Regions from separate parts of the Streptomyces sp. NPDC002306 genome, predicted to be linked through region 1. Evidence: riboswitches for the same ligand, from Rfam matches in the RefSeq annotation. Region 1 holds a riboswitch; the other holds the start of a gene.

Region 1 (7,764 bases):
TGGGATACGAGCCCTTCGAGCAGTACAGAAGAACGTCGCTGCAGTAAGTCGGCGCGTGCTTCAGCCGGTCGCCAGGCGGACCATGTCCGCCTGCGGCCCCTTCTGACCCTGCGAGATCTCGAAATCGACCCGCTGGCCCTCTTCCAGGGTGCGGTACCCGTCCATCTGGATCGCGCTGTAGTGGACGAACACGTCCGCACCACCGTCGACCGCGATGAAGCCGTACCCCTTCTCCGCGTTGAACCACTTGACGGTGCCCTGAGCCATGCCTAACTCCCCTATTACTGGCCCTTGCACAGATCCGCACTTCGCGAATCCGGGTCAGACCTCACCCCCCATTGGCCGGGGGCGTGCGCCGGAACGCGTCGACCGCGGCTGAATGTATCTGTCCAACTGCCGTCTGCAACAGGTCAATCGGACGAGAAATCCGGGCATGACGGGTCCGGAATCTACCTACAATTCGCCTGGTTTCAGGGCAAGTTGGGCCAGGCATAGGGAGCGAAAGGCGCAAAAGGCCTGCATACTTTGGCTGCTTCTTATCGGCAGTCCAGCGGGCTGCGAAGGTCGCCCGCCCTGGAATCGGGGGCGGCTTCCCCAACTGTACCGCGCTCAACCACACTGAATTGCCCCCTCCGCTTCTCTCACGGAGGGGGCAATTCGATGAACTCTCGGTAATCTCGGTTACCGATGGTAATGATCAGCCTCCGGCGACCGCCGGAATGATGGAGACACCCGCGCCGTCCGGGGTCGCGGTCGCCAGGCCCTGCTCGAAGCGGACGTCGTCGTCGTTCACGTACACGTTGACGAACCGGCGCAGCTTGCCCTCGTCGTCCAGGACGCGGCCCGCGATGCCGGTGTGGTTCTTCTCCAGGTCGGAGATGACCTCGGCGAGGGTCGCGCCCTCGGCGCTCACCTCGGCCTGGCCGCCGGTGTAGGTGCGCAGGATGGTGGGGATGCGGACGTTGACGCTCATGATGCGAGGCCAGCCTCTCGGAAGGAGTCCAGGTTCGGGCGGATCGTCGTGGTGAGGCCGGTGCCGGCCACCGCGTCCAGGGTCTTCAGGCCGTCGCCGGTGTTCAGCACGACGGTCGTCTTCGTCGGGTCGAGCAGGCCGGCCTCGATGAGCTTCTTCGTCACGCCCACCGTCACCCCGCCCGCCGTCTCCGCGAAGATCCCCTCGGTCCGCGCCAGCAGCTTGATCGCGTCCACGATCTGCTCGTCCGTCACGTCCTCCACGGCACCGCCCGTGCGGCGCGCGATGTCGAGGACGTACGGCCCGTCGGCCGGGTTGCCGATGGCGAGGGACTTGGCGATGGTGTCCGGCTTCTGCGGCCGCACCACGTCGTGGCCGGCCTTGTACGCCACGGACACCGGCGAGCAGCCCTCCGCCTGCGCGCCGAAGATCTTGTACGGCCGGTCCTCGACCAGCCCGAGCCTGATCAGTTCCTGGAGCCCCTTGTCGATCTTCGTGAGCTGGGAGCCCGAGGCGATCGGGACGACCAGCTGGTCGGGCAGCCGCCAGCCGAGCTGCTCGCAGATCTCGTACGCGAGGGTCTTCGAGCCCTCCGCGTAGTACGGCCGCAGGTTGACGTTGACGAAGCCCCAGCCCTCGCCGGCCGGGTCGCCGATCAGCTCGGAGCAGAAGCGGTTCACGTCGTCGTAGTTGCCCTCGATGCCGACGAGTTCACCGCCGTAGACCGCGGCCATGACGATCTTGCCCTGCTCCAGGTCGTGCGGGATGAAGACGCAGGAGCGCAGGCCGGCCCGCGCGGCGGCGGCGCCGACCGCGCCGGCCAGGTTGCCGGTGGAGGAGCAGGAGAGGGTGGTGAAGCCGAAGGCGCGCGCGGCCTCCAGGGCCTGGGCGACGACCCGGTCCTTGAAGGAGTGCGTCGGGTTGCCGGAGTCGTCCTTCACGTACAGCCCGCCGGTCACCCCGAGCTCGCGCGCCAGGTTGTCGGCCTGGACGAGCTTGGTCCAGCCGGGGTTGATGTTGGGCTTGGTCGCCACGTCGGCCGGGACGGGCAGCAGCGGGGCGTAGCGCCAGATGTTCGCGGGGCCCGCCTCGATGCGCTTGCGGAGCTCCTCGGTGTCGTAGGCCGAGAAGTCGTAGGCGATCTCGAGCGGGCCGAAACACTCCTCGCAGGCGAAGACCGGGCCGAGCGGCACGCGGTGTCCGCACTCGCGGCAGGAAAGCGCCGCGGCGGGGCCCAGATCGACGGAGTTGGTGGTGCTTGCAGCGGTCTGCACAGCCATGGAGGCGAGGCCCTTTCTCCTCATCTTCCTCACGGCGCACCTCGCCGTGAGACGGATTTGGCACCTTCCCGAGCCGGGAGCCTCGCGTGAACGAGAACCGACTGGAGGGTTGCCGGGGCTTCATCGGGCCGTATCCCTCTGCCCCTCTGGATGAGCGGTATGAAGTTGTGAACGGCGGGGCCACCCTGGACATGCGATGGTCATCCGCGTTGTTCAAGACTGTAACCGAAGGCCAGGACAGTTGAGATAACCGTCCGAACCGCGAGATGCCCGGGCCCGTCAGCCGTCGGCACGACAGGCACCACCTCCCGCCGCGAGAACGTAGAAGGAGCCGCCACTGTGCTGGAAGAAGTCGAGCGCTGGCTGAGCACACGCTCCTGGTCCGTGACCGATCGCCCGCTCCACAAGATCCTCGCCGCGAAGCGCGCCAGGGGCCAGTCGGTCTCCGTCGTCCTGCCCGCGCTGAACGAGGAGGAGACGGTCGGCGACATCGTCGCCGTGATCCGTCACGACCTCATGCAGCAGGTCCCGCTCGTCGACGAGATCGTCGTCGTCGACTCGGGATCCACCGACCGCACCTCCGCGGTGGCCGCCGCCGCGGGCGCCCGGGTCGTCCACCGCGACGACATCCTGCCCCGCGTCCCGGCCGTGCCGGGCAAGGGCGAGGTGCTCTGGCGGTCGCTCCTGGTCACCCGTGGGGACATCGTCTGTTTCATCGACGCCGACCTGAAGGAGTTCTCCTCCGACTTCGTCTCCGGGATCGTGGGGCCGCTGCTCACCGACCCCGGCATCGACCTGGTCAAGGCCATGTACGACCGCCCGCTGGGCACCGGGGCCGACGTGCTCGACTCCGGCCGTACGGCCGGCCAGGGCGGCCGGGTCACCGAGCTGATGGCCCGCCCGCTGCTGAACATGCACTGGCCGCGGCTGGCCGGATTCGTGCAGCCGCTCGGCGGCGAGTACGCCGCCCGCCGCTCCCTGCTGGAACAGCTCCCCTTCCCCGTCGGCTACGGCGTGGAGCTCGGCATGCTGGTCGACTCGCTGCACCTGGTGGGTCTCGACGCCCTGGCCCAGGTGGACGTCGGGGTGCGCAAGCACCGGCACCAGGACGGGCAGGCGCTGGGCCGGATGGCCGCCGCGATCTACCGCACCGCACAGCTGCGCATGGCCCGCGGCCACCTGATCCGGCCCTCTCTCACCCAGTTCGAGCGGGGCCCCGACGGCTTCGAGCCACGCACGTACTCCGTGGACACGGAGGAGCGTCCGCCCATGGCCGAGATCGCGGAGTACGCGTCACGGAAGGTCGCGTGACGCGCGCGCGGAGTGACGGTCACCAGCGGTCGTATACAAATATCCCCGGACTGTGCGGGCCTGCCGCACGTTTGAGCGTTTCCGGGCCGGGCTAGGTTGAGGCGTATGGCTTCCACGCACGGTGCTGAGGTGCTGGTCGCGTCCAATCGCGGCCCGGTTTCGTACGAGGTGCGCGAGGACGGCTCGCTGCACGCCCGCAGGGGCGGCGGCGGGCTGGTCTCGGGCCTGTCCGCCATCGGGCCGGACGCGGGGGCGCTGTGGGTGTGCTCCGCCCTGTCCGACGGCGACCGCGAGGCGGTCCGGCGCGGTGTGGGCGAGAGCGGGGTGCGGATGCTGGACATCCCGGCCGACGTGCACGCCGACGCCTACAACGGCATCGCCAACTCCGTGCTCTGGTTCGTCCACCACATGCTCTACCAGACACCGCTGGAGCCGGCCTTCGACGCGGAGTTCCGGCGCCGGTGGACGTCGTACGAGAGATACAACCGCGCCTTCGCGCGGGCGCTGGCCGAGGACGCGGCCGACGGGGCCACGGCGATCGTGCAGGACTACCACCTGACACTGGTGCCGGGCATGCTCCGCGAACTCCGCCCCGACCTGCGCATCGGCCACTTCTCGCACACGCCCTGGGCACCGCCGGACTACTTCCGGATGCTGCCGGACGACATCCGCGAGCAGATCGTGCGGGGCATGCTCGGCGCGGACCGGCTGGGCTTCCTCACCCGGCGGTGGGCGCGCGCCTTCACGGAGTGCGCCGGGGAGGTGGATCCCGAGCGGATCCGCCCGACCGGACCGGCCGGCGAGCCGGGCGCGGCGATCGAGCACACGCCGGCCTCAGGGGGTCCGGCCCGCACCACGGTGATCGGCGTGCACGGCCTCGGGGCCGACGCCGAGTTCCTGCGCGCCCGGTCCCACCAGGCCGACGTCGGCGAGCGGATGGCCGCGCTGCGGACGGAGATCGGCGAGGGTCGCAGGACGATCGTGCGGGTCGACCGGACCGAGCTGTCGAAGAACATCGTGCGGGGCCTGCTGGCGTATCGGCAGCTGCTCGACGACCACCCGGAGTGGCGCGAGCGGGTCGTGCACGTCGCCTTCGCCTACCCCTCCCGGCAGGACCTCGCCGTCTACCGCGACTACACGGCCGAGGTGCAGCGGCTCGCGGACGAGATCAACGCCGCCTACGGGACACCGGGATGGACTCCGGTCGTGCTGCATGTGAAGGACGACTTCGCGCGCTCGCTGGCCGCGTACCGGCTGGCCGACGTCGCCCTCGTGAACCCGATCCGGGACGGCATGAACCTGGTCGCGAAGGAGGTGCCGGTGGTCTCCGACGAGGGGTGCGCGCTGGTGCTGTCGCGGGAGGCGGGTGCCTACGAGGAGCTGCGCGAGGACGCGATCACCGTCAATCCGTACGACGTGGTCGGCACCGCGCGGGCCCTGCACGAGGCGCTGCTGATGCCGCTGCCCGAGCGGGCGGAGCGGACGAAGCGCCTGGCCGCCGCGGCGACCGCGCTGCCGCCGGCCCAGTGGTTCCTCGACCAGCTCGGTGCGCTGAGGGACTGAGCGCACGCTCGCGCGGTGCCGCGGGGCGGGCCGGTCAGCCGAGCCGGGCCGCCAGCGCGCGCAGCAGGTCCACGACCCCTTCCGGGCCGTTCACCACCAGGTCCGCCCGGTCCCTCAGTTCGGCGACCTCGTCGCTGCCGCTGCACACCAGCAGCCCCGGGACGCCGTCGGAGCGGAGTTTGTCGACGGCGGCGAAGGCGGGCAGGTCGCCCAGGTCGTCACCGGCGTAGACGAGGGACTCGGCGGCGAGCTCGCGGGCGAACTCCTGGAGGGCGACGCCCTTGTCCATGCCCGGCGGCCGCAGTTCGAGGACCATACGGCCCGGCTCGACGATCAGGCCGTGCCGGGCGGCCAGCTCGGCGAGGGGGCCGCGCAGCGCCTCGAAGGCGGCCTGCGGATCCTCGGCGCGGCGGGTGTGGACGGCGAGTGCCCGGCCCTTCTCCTCGATCCAGGTGCCCCGCCAGGCGCCGATCGTGTCGAGGAACCCCGGCAGCTCGGCCCGTACCGCGGCGACGCCGGGGTGCGGCGGCGGGGCGGTGACGGTGCCGGTGCGGGCCTCCCAGCGCTCGGCGCCGTAGTGGCCGAGGACGACCAGGTGCTCCAGGCCGGGGACGCCGTCGAAGCCGCCGTGCCGCACGGCCACCGCGGCCGGCCGTCCGGTGACGACGGCCACGGCGGCCACCTTCGGCGCGAGGACGGCGAGCGCGGGGACCGCGTCCGGGTGCGCGCGGGCCTGCTCGGGGTCCGCCACGATCGGCGCGAGCGTGCCGTCGAAGTCGAGCCCGATCACCGCGCGCTGCGGGCGGGCGAGGACGGCGTCCAGCGCGTCGCGGCCCGCCCGGGTCGTGGGGGCCGGCAGGGGCGGCGGTGCGGGATGCGGGGGGTGCGTGTCATGGCTGCCCATACGGCGACCCTATCCGCGCGACCGCACCCGCATGCGTGACTCGGGCCGGGTACCCGCGTGCGTGACGCGAACCGGCTACCCGCGTGCGTGACGCGCGCCAGGTACCCGGCGACCCGGGCCGGACGCGCAACCTCGCGCCCGGTCGCCCACCGCGCTCAGCGTTCCGCGCGCCGGGAGTCCCGCACTCTTCTGAGGCGGTTCACCGTCACCGGGTCCGCCGCGAGGGCGCGCTCGTCGTCGAGGAGAGCGTTCAGGAGCTGGTAGTAGCGGACGGGGGCCAGGCCGAGCTCCTCGCGGATCGCGCGTTCCTTCGCGCCGGCGCCGGGGAAGCCCCGGCGTTCGAGGGCGAGGATGTCCCGTTCGCGGCGGCCGAGGCCTTCCCTCTCGTCGTCCATGACCGCACGGTAGCCCCCGCCACCGACAGGCGGGCTGCCTACTGTGCCTCGGCGTCCGCGGAGTTCGCCGTCGCCTCCAGCTCGGCGAGCACCCCGGACGGGCTGCCGGTGGGCGCCACCGCCTGGCCGATGTTCTTCTTGACGGCCGCGCTGACCGTCGCCCAGGAGGTCTTGCCGACCGGGTAGAGCGTGGCGACGGGAAGTCCGTCCAGGAACGGCTTCAGGTCCTTGTCCCGCGCGGCCGTGCCCATGGCGTCGGCCGCGGAGACGGTGACCGGCAGCAGGTCGTACGCGCGGGAGAAGGCCAGCACGTTCTTCTCGTCGTAGACGAAGTCGAGGAACGAGCCGATCTCCTCGCTGTGGCCGTTCTTCTTGAAGGCCGCCATCCAGTCGGCGACGCCCATCCCGGACGCGGCGGGCCCGCTCACACCGGGCATCGGCACCATGCCGACCCGCACGCCCTTCTCGGCGGCCGCCTTGATCAGGGAGGGGTGGCCGTTGAGCATGCCGACGTCACCGGCGGCGAAGGCGGTGAACGCGGCCGCCCGGTTCAGGCTGCCGGGCGCGACCGGTCCGGTGAGGCCCTTGCCGACCAGCTCGTTCTTGAGCCAGCCGAAGGTCTCGACGTTCTGCGCGGAGTCGATGTCGTAGGTGCCGACGGTCGCCGTGTAGCCGCCCTCGCCGCTCAGCAGCCACTGCATGGTCTCGGCCTGCGCCTCCTCGGGGCCCAGGGGCAGCGCGTACGGGTACTTCACGCCCTTCCCCTTCAGCGCCTTCGCGTCGGCGGCGAGCTCCTCCCAGGTCGTCGGCGCCGTGGTGATCCCGGCCTGGTCGAAGAGGGACTTGTTGTAGAAGAGCAGGCGTGTGGAGGCGGCGAACGGCATGCCGTACTGCACGCCGCTCACCTCGCCCGCCTGCGCGAGCTGGGCGTTGAAGTCGGCCTGTACGGGGATGGAGAGGACCTCGCCTGCCTGGTAGAGGAGGCCCTTCGCCGCGTAGTCGGCGTACGCGCCGGTCTGCGCCATGTCGGGGGCGTCGCCGGCGGCGACCAGCTCCTTGACCTTGCGGTCGACGTCGTTCCAGGAGTAGACGGTGACGTCGACCTTCACGTCCGGGTGCTTCGCCTCGTACGCCTTGACGAGTGCGTCCCAGTAGCCCTGGGAGCTGGTGGCCTCGCTGTCGCCGTAGTCGGCGGCGACCAGTCTCAGGGTCACCTCGTCGGAGCCGTCACCGAGCCCGCAGCCTCCCAGGGCCGCCGTCATGCCCAGTGCGGACGCCGCCGCGATCATCCCTGTCCTGCCCCGCTGGCCCTGCTGCACCGCTGTTCGCTCCGATTCC
Region 2 (7,764 bases), on a different contig from region 1:
ACGCCACGGCGGTGTGGGGAAACGCGGCAGACAGTAGCCCCGCCACGGGGCGGCATCCAAAGAGGTCGGTGAGCACACAACGTGACGCCCCGCCGCTGACGCAGGTCATCGGCGGGGCGTGGGGTCAGTTGGCGGTGTCGTAATTCGCCCGATCGGGCGGCGGCCCGACGGCCCGGCCCGACATCGCGGACCAGGAACGGTCCGGGATCGGCTCGGGCCCGACGCGGGTCAGATACGGACGCCGAACTGGAACGGCATGTTGCCGATCGACTCGTAGCGCACGACGGTGCCGGTGCGCGGGGCGTGCAGCACCTGGCCGCCGCCCGCGTACAGGCCGACGTGGTGCTGGTCGCCGTAGAAGATGACCAGGTCGCCGACGCGCAGGTCGCTCTGCGAGTAGATCCGCGTGCCGGCGCTGGCCTGGGCCTGCGAGGTGCGCGGGATGGTGACGCCGGCCTGGGCGTAGGCCCAGGAGGTCAGGCCCGAGCAGTCGTAGGAGGCGGTGCCGGTGGCGCCGTAGACGTACGGCTTGTTGAGCTGGCTCTGCGCGGCCGCGAAGGCGGCGGAGGCGCGGCCGGAGGCGGCGGGGGTGTCGCCCAGGTCCGCGCGCGAGCTGGCGGAGCGGCTGGCGCGGGCGTCGGCGTCCGCGAGGGCCGCCTTCTCCTTGGCCGTCAGCGTGTTGAGGAGCTTCTGCGCCTCGGCCAGCTTGGCCTGGACTTCCTTCTTCTTCTTGCCGAGCTCGGTACGGGTGGAGGCGAGGTCCTTGAGCTTGTCGGAGGCCTCGGTGCGCTCCTGGGCGAGCTCGCGCTGCTTCTCCTGGATCTTCTTCAGCGCCTCGACCTGCTGACCGCTCAGCTGGTCGAGCGTGGAGGCCTTGTCCAGGTAGTCGTCCGGGTCGGCCGACAGGAAGAGCTGGAGGGAGGAGTCGATGGAGCCGGTGCGGTACTGCGCGGCGGCGGCCAGGCCCATGCTGTCGCGCAGGCCGTTGAGGTCCTCCTGGCCGCGGGCGACGCTGTCCTGGATGGTGGAGATCTCCTTCTGGAGCTTCTCCTGCTTCTCCTTGGCCCCGTTGTACTTCTCGGTGGCCTGCTCCGCCTCTTCGTAGAGCTTGTCGACCTTGGACTTGACCTCGTCCTTGTTCAGCTTCTCGCTCGGCGCGGCGTTCGCGGCCTGGGCGCTGAGTACGACGGCGGCTGCGGCTGCGGTGGTCAGCACGGTCACGCGTGCACGACTCGGCTGCTTCGGTCGACGGTGGGACGCCACGGAGACGAGCTCCTTCTTGTGAGTGATCACCCGTACGGAGATTCGAAGGCTGACCCTAGTGATGTTTCTGTGATCAGTTCAAATCCTCCGGCGAAAAATCCCGGTTACGCACCGCATTCTTTACACTCAACTCACATGCAGTGATGCCCGATTGACGCTACGTTGCGTGACGGTTCCGTCAATTCGGGCATTAGGTCAGGATCTTGACCTTCAGGACAGGCGCTTGAGAAGGACCGCGGACGCCACCGGCCGCGCGCCCGCGCGGGCCACTCCGTCGGCCACCTCACGGTCGGTGGAGGCGACGATGACCGGACGGCCGGGCGGCTCGGCGCGCACCAGCTGCCGGATGAGCTCGTCGGCCGTCACACCCGGCTTGGAGAACAGCACCCGCACCCCGCGCGGCGGTGCCAGCAGCACCGGCGCGGCCAGTTCGGCGCCGTCGAAGACACAGGTGACCTCCGCGCCGGTCTGCGCGGCGAGCTGCGAGAGCTGTCCGAGCAGCCGCAGCCGCTGCTTCTCCAGCGGCATCTGCGGATAGCCGGTCTTGGTGACGTTGTAGCCGTCGACCACCAGATGCGCCTGCGGCAGCGCGAGCAACTGGTCGAGGATCGCCGGATCGTCCTCGGACAGCGCGCGGTTGGCGATGTCCTTCGGGGTCATCCGGCCGGGCTCGACCGCGTCCACGGTCTCCGCGGGCCGTACGGACACGGGCGGCAGCGCCAGTTCCCGGCGCAGCCCCTGGGCCGCGTCGAGCACGGTGTCCAGCAGCAGCCGCAGCCGCATGTCCTCGACGCTGCGCCCCTCCCGGGCCGCCCTGCGGCTCGCCTCCAGGGCCGCCTCCACCTCGCCCAGGCGCCCCTTCAGGCGCCGCGACTCGCTCTCGGCGGAGGACACCTGCGCCTGCGTCTCGGCGCGCACGGCCTCGATCTCGGCCTGCACCTTGCGCAGCGCCGCCTCGCCGCGCTTGACGTCGCTGAAGGCCGCGCGCAGCTTGCGGTGAAGCGATTCCGCTTCCCGCTTCGAGGCGTCCAGTTCGGTCCGCAGCCGCTCGGTCTCGGCCCGGGTCTGCTCACGGGAGCGGTCGAGCTCCTCGCGCAGCCGCTCCAGCTCGGCGCGGCTCTCCTCGTCGGCCCGCTCGGCGTCCGCGCGCAGCGCCTCCTCGCCGGCCGCGGTCACCAGCTTCACCCAGCCGGTGGGCCGCAGCACATAGGCCGCGGCCGCCACGTCCAGCGGGTCCGCGGCCGGGGGCGGCGAGCCCGAGTCGAGCGCGCCGCAGAGTTCCGGCTGCGCCTCTCTGAACTTCTCGCCGATCCGCTGCCGGAAGAGGGTGTCCGCCTCCAGCGCCGCGGCCATGGCGTTGCCCGCGAACTTGACCCGACGATTCGGGGCGAAGCGGGCGTACTGCCGTAGCTGGGCGGGCAGTTCCCCGAGGGTCAGCCCGCCGAAGCCGTCCGAGACGATCTGCACGACCCGGCGCCGCACGCCGTCGGGCAGGGGACGGTCGAGCACCTCGGCGGCGCCGTCGCCCGGCCCCCCGCCTGCGCTCTCCACCATCCGTCACACCCCAATACCTGTGCGGGGCCGCTCCCTCTCAGGAGCCGGCGCCCGGCCTGTCCACGAGCTCCACCTGATCCACCGCGTTGCACCAGCGGCAGCGCACCGACTCGATGGTCTCACTGACCACCTCGCGCTCCTCGACGTTCGGCGCACCGGCCAGGTCGAGGTGGACGTACTCCACCACCTTCGACGAACGGGTCACGTCGAAACGCGTGAGGTTGCCGCAGAGGGTGCAGCGCCACCGCGTCGAGGCGGTCGGCAGGGGAACCGTCATCGGGGCTGTTCGCCTTCCTTCTATTGTCCGTGATGCACCGTGCTCTCCCCGGCGCATGTGGCTCGTAACCCTACGGCCTGGCGGGTACTCATCGCCCGTCCCTCCACGGCGGCGAGGCGGTCTGTCTGAGTGCGTCCCGGTACGTCATGCTCTGTAGCCATGATCAGCAACTGGAACGGAACCGCGGTCAGAGCGTTCCGGAAACCGTCGGCGCCCGTGACGTACGGGCTGATCGCCCTGTGCTGCCTGGTCTTCCTGATCGGCCCGGCGTCGGGCTTCAACCCGGGATACGGCACCGGTGACGGGCTGGCGGCTGCCCAGCGAACGTATTTCCGGCACTGGGGCGTGGTCCCGGCCGACCTGTTCCAGAACGCCGCCGGACAGGCCCTGACACCCGTCACGGCCCTGTTCGTGCACGGCAGCTGGGTCCACCTGCTCGGCAACATGCTCTTTCTCTACGTCTTCGGCGCGATGACCGAGGAGCGGATGGGCCGGGTCGAGTTCACCTTGTTCTACGTCGGCTGCGGCTACCTCGCGCTGCTGGGGTACGCGGTGGCCAACGCCGGCTCCGAGCAGTCGCTGGTCGGCGCGTCCGGGGCGATCTCCGCGGTGCTCGGCGCGTTCCTGTTCCTGTTTCCCCGGGCCCGGGTGACCAGTCTCCTGCCGTTCCTGTTCTTCCTGCCGCTGCGCTTCCCGGCGTGGATCGTGCTGCCCTTCTGGGCCGCCCTGCAATGGGTGGCGGCGGGCCGGGCGACCGAGGGGCCCGGCGTGGCCTATCTGGCGCACCTGGTGGGCTTCGGCGCGGGCTTCCTCTACGCGTGGGTGCGATTCGGCCGTACGACTAGAGTGAGGGCCGCCCCAGCCCCGGCCCCCGAGGGAGAGACCCAGCCGTGATCACCGCGATCGTCCTGATCAAGACCAGCGTGGACCGGATCCCCGAGATCGCGGAGTCGATCGCCGCGCTGGAGTCCGTGAGCGAGGTCTTCTCGGTCACCGGCACCTACGACCTGATCGCGATGGTGCGGGTGCGCCAGCACGAGGATCTGGCGGAGGTCATCCCGGGCCGGATCAGCAAGATCCCCGGCGTGGAGGGCACGGACACGCACGTGGCCTTCCGGACGTACTCCCAGCACGACCTGGAGGCGGCGTTCGCGATCGGTCTCGACTCCTGACCACCGCCTCCCGGGACCGCGCGGTCAGGCCGCCGGGACGCAGCGGCCGTCCTCGGTCCGGTACCGCCACTTCGCGCCGTCCCTGACCAGCTCCCGCACCGCGGTCACGAACCGCTCCACGTGCTCGTCCGGCGTCCCCGCGCCGAAGCTCACCCGGATCGCGTTGAGGGACTTCTCGCCCGGCGCGGCCTCGGGGGCACCGCACTCGCCCTGGTCGCCGGGGTCGCCGCCCAGCAGGGTGCGCACCAGCGGGTGGGCGCAGAACAGACCGTCGCGGACGCCGATGCCGTACTCGGCGGAGAGCGCGGCGGCGAAGTGGGAGCTGTTCCAGCCCTCCACGACGAAGGAGATCACGCCCACACGCGGGGCGTCGTCGCCGAAGAGCGACAGGATCCGCACCTCCGGGACCTCGGCGAGGCCCGCCCGGACCGTGTCGATGAGGTGCCGCTCGCGGGCCACGAGGGTGTCGAAGCCGGCCTCGGTGAGGGCCTTGCAGGCGGAGGCGATCGCGTAGGCGCCGATCACGTTGGGCGAGCCCGCCTCGTGCCGGGCGGCGCCCTCGTGCCACTCCACGTCCACTGCCCCGTCCGCGCGCCGGGTCACCCGGCGGCTGGCGCCGCCACCCGCGAGGTACGGCTCGGCCGCGCGCAGCCAGTCGGCACGGCCGGCCAGGACGCCGGAGCCGAACGGGGCGTACAGCTTGTGGCCGGAGAAGGCGACCCAGTCGACGTCGAGGTCACGGACGGACACCGGGTGGTGCGGGGCGAGCTGGGCGGCGTCCAGGACGATGCGGGCGCCGTGCGCGTGGGCCACGGCCGCCAGTTCGCGCACGGGCCACAGCTCCCCGGTGACGTTCGAGGCGCCGGTGACACAGACCAGGGCCGGTCCGTGCGGGTCGCGGCCGGCGAGGGCGCGCTCCAGGCCCGCCACCGCCTGACCCGGGGTGCGGGGGGCGTCGAGGCAGGTGACCCGGGCGTTCTTCCAGGGCAGCAGCGAGGCGTGGTGCTCGGTCTCGAAGACGAAGACCTGGCAGTCGGCGGGCAGCGCGGCCGCCAGCAGGTTCAGGGAGTCGGTGGTCGACCGGGTGAAGACCACCTGGTCGTCGGTCCGGCAGCCGAGGAACTCCGCGACGGTCGCGCGGGCGTTCTCGAAGAGGTCCGTGGAGAGCTGGGAGAGGTAGCCGGCGCCGCGGTGGACGCTGCCGTAGTACGGCGCGTACGCCGCCACGTCGTCCCAGACGCGCTGGAGGGCGGGGGCGCTGGCCGCGTAGTCGAGCGCCGCGTAGGTGACTTCGCCGCCCGTGACCAGCGGGACGGTGACATCCCGCCCCAGAACGGGCATCTGGTGACAAATGGTCTGGTCGGCGGCAGCGGTGGGGACGGACATGGGTACTCCCGTGAGAAGCAAGGCGGAACCACCACGCGAGCCGCGCCGGGCGCGAGCGTGGGGAGGGTGAAAGGGGTACGCGGAGGCGGGGCTCTACGCCCTATCGCATTCGCTTGCTCACGGAAGGCTCCCTCGAGGACCAGGACCCCTGGTGCCGCGCTCGCTCAGGAGCGTTCGAGGGGTCCGCGCTTGCCGTGGACCTCGCTGCCCACGACCTGGTCTTCACCCGGGGCACCCCGCCACGGACGGAGGGTTGCCGGACAGTCGGCCGGGGCCTCATGACTGTCACTCATGACCTGGTTCACCATCCTGCCACACGGTCATCGACGCGCAAGGCGCGGTCCGAATCCTGGACCGCGCCTCGCGTCGCACCGGCCGGGGGTCAGGCGTTGCCGACCGATCGGGGGGTCAGGCGTTGCCGACCGATCGGGGGGTCAGGCGTTGCTGACGGCCACCCAGCGCTCCAGCGTCCGCTTGGCCGCGCCCGAGTCGATCGACTCGGCCGCGGCGGCCATGCCGGCCCGGATCTGCTCGGCCAGCGTCCCGGTGCCGGGCTCCAGCGCCACCAGCGCCGCCGCGGAGTTCAGCAGCACCGCGTCCCGCACCGGGCCCCTCTCGCCGTTCAGCAGCCGGCGCGCCACGTCCGCGTTGAACGACGCGTCGGCACCGCGCAGCGCCTCCACCGGCACCAGCTCGACACCGACATCGCGCGGGTCGAAAGTCTCCTCGGTCACCTTGCCGTCCCGGACGATCCACACCCGGGAGGTGGCCGTCGTGGTGAGCTCGTCGAGACCGTCGTCGCCGCGGAAGACCAGCGAGGAGTTGCCGCGCTCGGCGAAGACGCCGGCGATGATCGGCGCCACCCGCGGATCGGCCACCCCGACCGCCTGGGCCCGTACCTTCGCCGGGTTGGTCAGCGGACCGAGGAAGTTGAACACCGTCCGGATGCCCAACTGCCCGCGCGCCGCCGCCACATGACGCAACGCCGGATGGAACTTCACCGCGAAGCAGAAGGTGATCCCGGCCTCCTCGGCGACCTCCGCCACCCGCTTCGGCGTCAGTTCGAGATTGACCCCGAGCTTCTCCAGCACGTCCGAGGCACCCGACGCCGACGACGCCGCCCGGTTGCCGTGCTTGACGACCTTGGCGCCGGTGCCGGCGATGACGATGGAGGACATCGTGGAGATGTTCACCGTCTTCGCGCCGTCGCCGCCCGTGCCGACGATGTCGACGGTGGCGCCCGGCACGTGGATGACGTTCGCGTGTTCGTACATCGCCTGGACCAGGCCCGTGATCTCCTGGACGGTCTCGCCCTTGGCCCGCAGCGCCACCACGAACCCGGCGATCTGGGCGTCGGTCGCCTCGCCGCGCATGATCCGGTCCATGGCCCAGGCGGTGCTCTCCGCGCTCTGGTCACGGCCCTCCAGCAGACCGTTCAGTACCGCGGGCCAGGAACGGCCCGCCGCGATGTCGCCTCCAGCGGGGGTCACAGCGCTCATCAGCCGCTCCTGGTTCGTAGACGGTTCGCGGACGGTTCGCGGACCCGAAAAAGCTGGTTACACCCTATCCAGCGCCGGGCACCGCGAAGGGCCCCGCCCGGAGACCGGACGGGGCCCTTCTGTGCGCGTGGCGAGCGCAGCGATCAGTGGTGGCCGTGGCCGCTCGTGATCTCCTTGTACTCGTCGACGGTCGGCTTCGGGATCTGGCTGTCCTCGTCGAAGTACGCCTTGCTGAGCTTGGCGCGCAGCTTCTCGGAGCCCGTCACCTTGCGCTCGACACCGTTCTCGTCGACCGCGGGGCCGATCGCGAGCGGCTGGTACTGGTCGTGCGCGGTGATGGTGTGCAGCTGCTCCTGGCTGAGCGGCTCGTGCACCTCGATGAACTCGCCGTGCGGCAGGCGCTTGATGGTGCCGGTCTCGCGACCGTGCAGCACCTTGTCCCGGTCCCGGCGCTGGAGGCCGAGGCAGATCCGCTTGGTGAGGAGGAACGCGATGACCGGTCCGACGAAGAAGAAGATCCGGACGAACCAGGTGATCGAGTTGATCGACAGGTGGAGGTGGGTGGCCCAGAGGTCGTTGCCACCGCCGACCAGCGTGACCATGTAGATCGTGA

What was found. Region 1 has a riboswitch for S-adenosylmethionine ahead of thrC (threonine synthase). Riboswitches for the same ligand answer to the same signal wherever they lie in the genome.
Region 2: linked by a shared signal. The riboswitch ahead of ACWCQK_RS12045 (aminotransferase class V-fold PLP-dependent enzyme) and the one ahead of thrC (threonine synthase) in region 1 are both predicted to bind S-adenosylmethionine.

The regions. Positions count from the first base shown of each region.
Region 1 covers NZ_JBSFCK010000008.1:123,234-130,997, reverse strand. The annotation lists gene ACWCQK_RS18240 (cold-shock protein) at 61-267, opposite strand; gene ACWCQK_RS18235 (MoaD/ThiS family protein) at 698-973, opposite strand; gene thrC (threonine synthase) at 970-2,253, opposite strand; SAM riboswitch class I at 2,271-2,410, opposite strand; gene ACWCQK_RS18225 (glucosyl-3-phosphoglycerate synthase) at 2,593-3,564, shown strand; gene ACWCQK_RS18220 (alpha,alpha-trehalose-phosphate synthase (UDP-forming)) at 3,670-5,127, shown strand; gene otsB (trehalose-phosphatase) at 5,162-6,031, opposite strand; gene ACWCQK_RS18210 (DUF3263 domain-containing protein) at 6,187-6,426, opposite strand; gene ACWCQK_RS18205 (extracellular solute-binding protein) at 6,465-7,715, opposite strand.
Region 2 covers NZ_JBSFCK010000005.1:6,612-14,375, reverse strand. The annotation lists gene ACWCQK_RS12070 (NlpC/P60 family protein) at 229-1,263, opposite strand; gene ACWCQK_RS12065 (NYN domain-containing protein) at 1,474-2,817, opposite strand; gene ACWCQK_RS12060 (hypothetical protein) at 2,855-3,094, opposite strand; gene ACWCQK_RS12055 (rhomboid family intramembrane serine protease) at 3,254-3,988, shown strand; gene ACWCQK_RS12050 (Lrp/AsnC family transcriptional regulator) at 3,985-4,266, shown strand; gene ACWCQK_RS12045 (aminotransferase class V-fold PLP-dependent enzyme) at 4,291-5,652, opposite strand; SAM riboswitch class IV at 5,833-5,949, opposite strand; gene trpD (anthranilate phosphoribosyltransferase) at 6,087-7,151, opposite strand; gene qcrB (cytochrome bc1 complex cytochrome b subunit) at 7,295-7,764, opposite strand, start outside.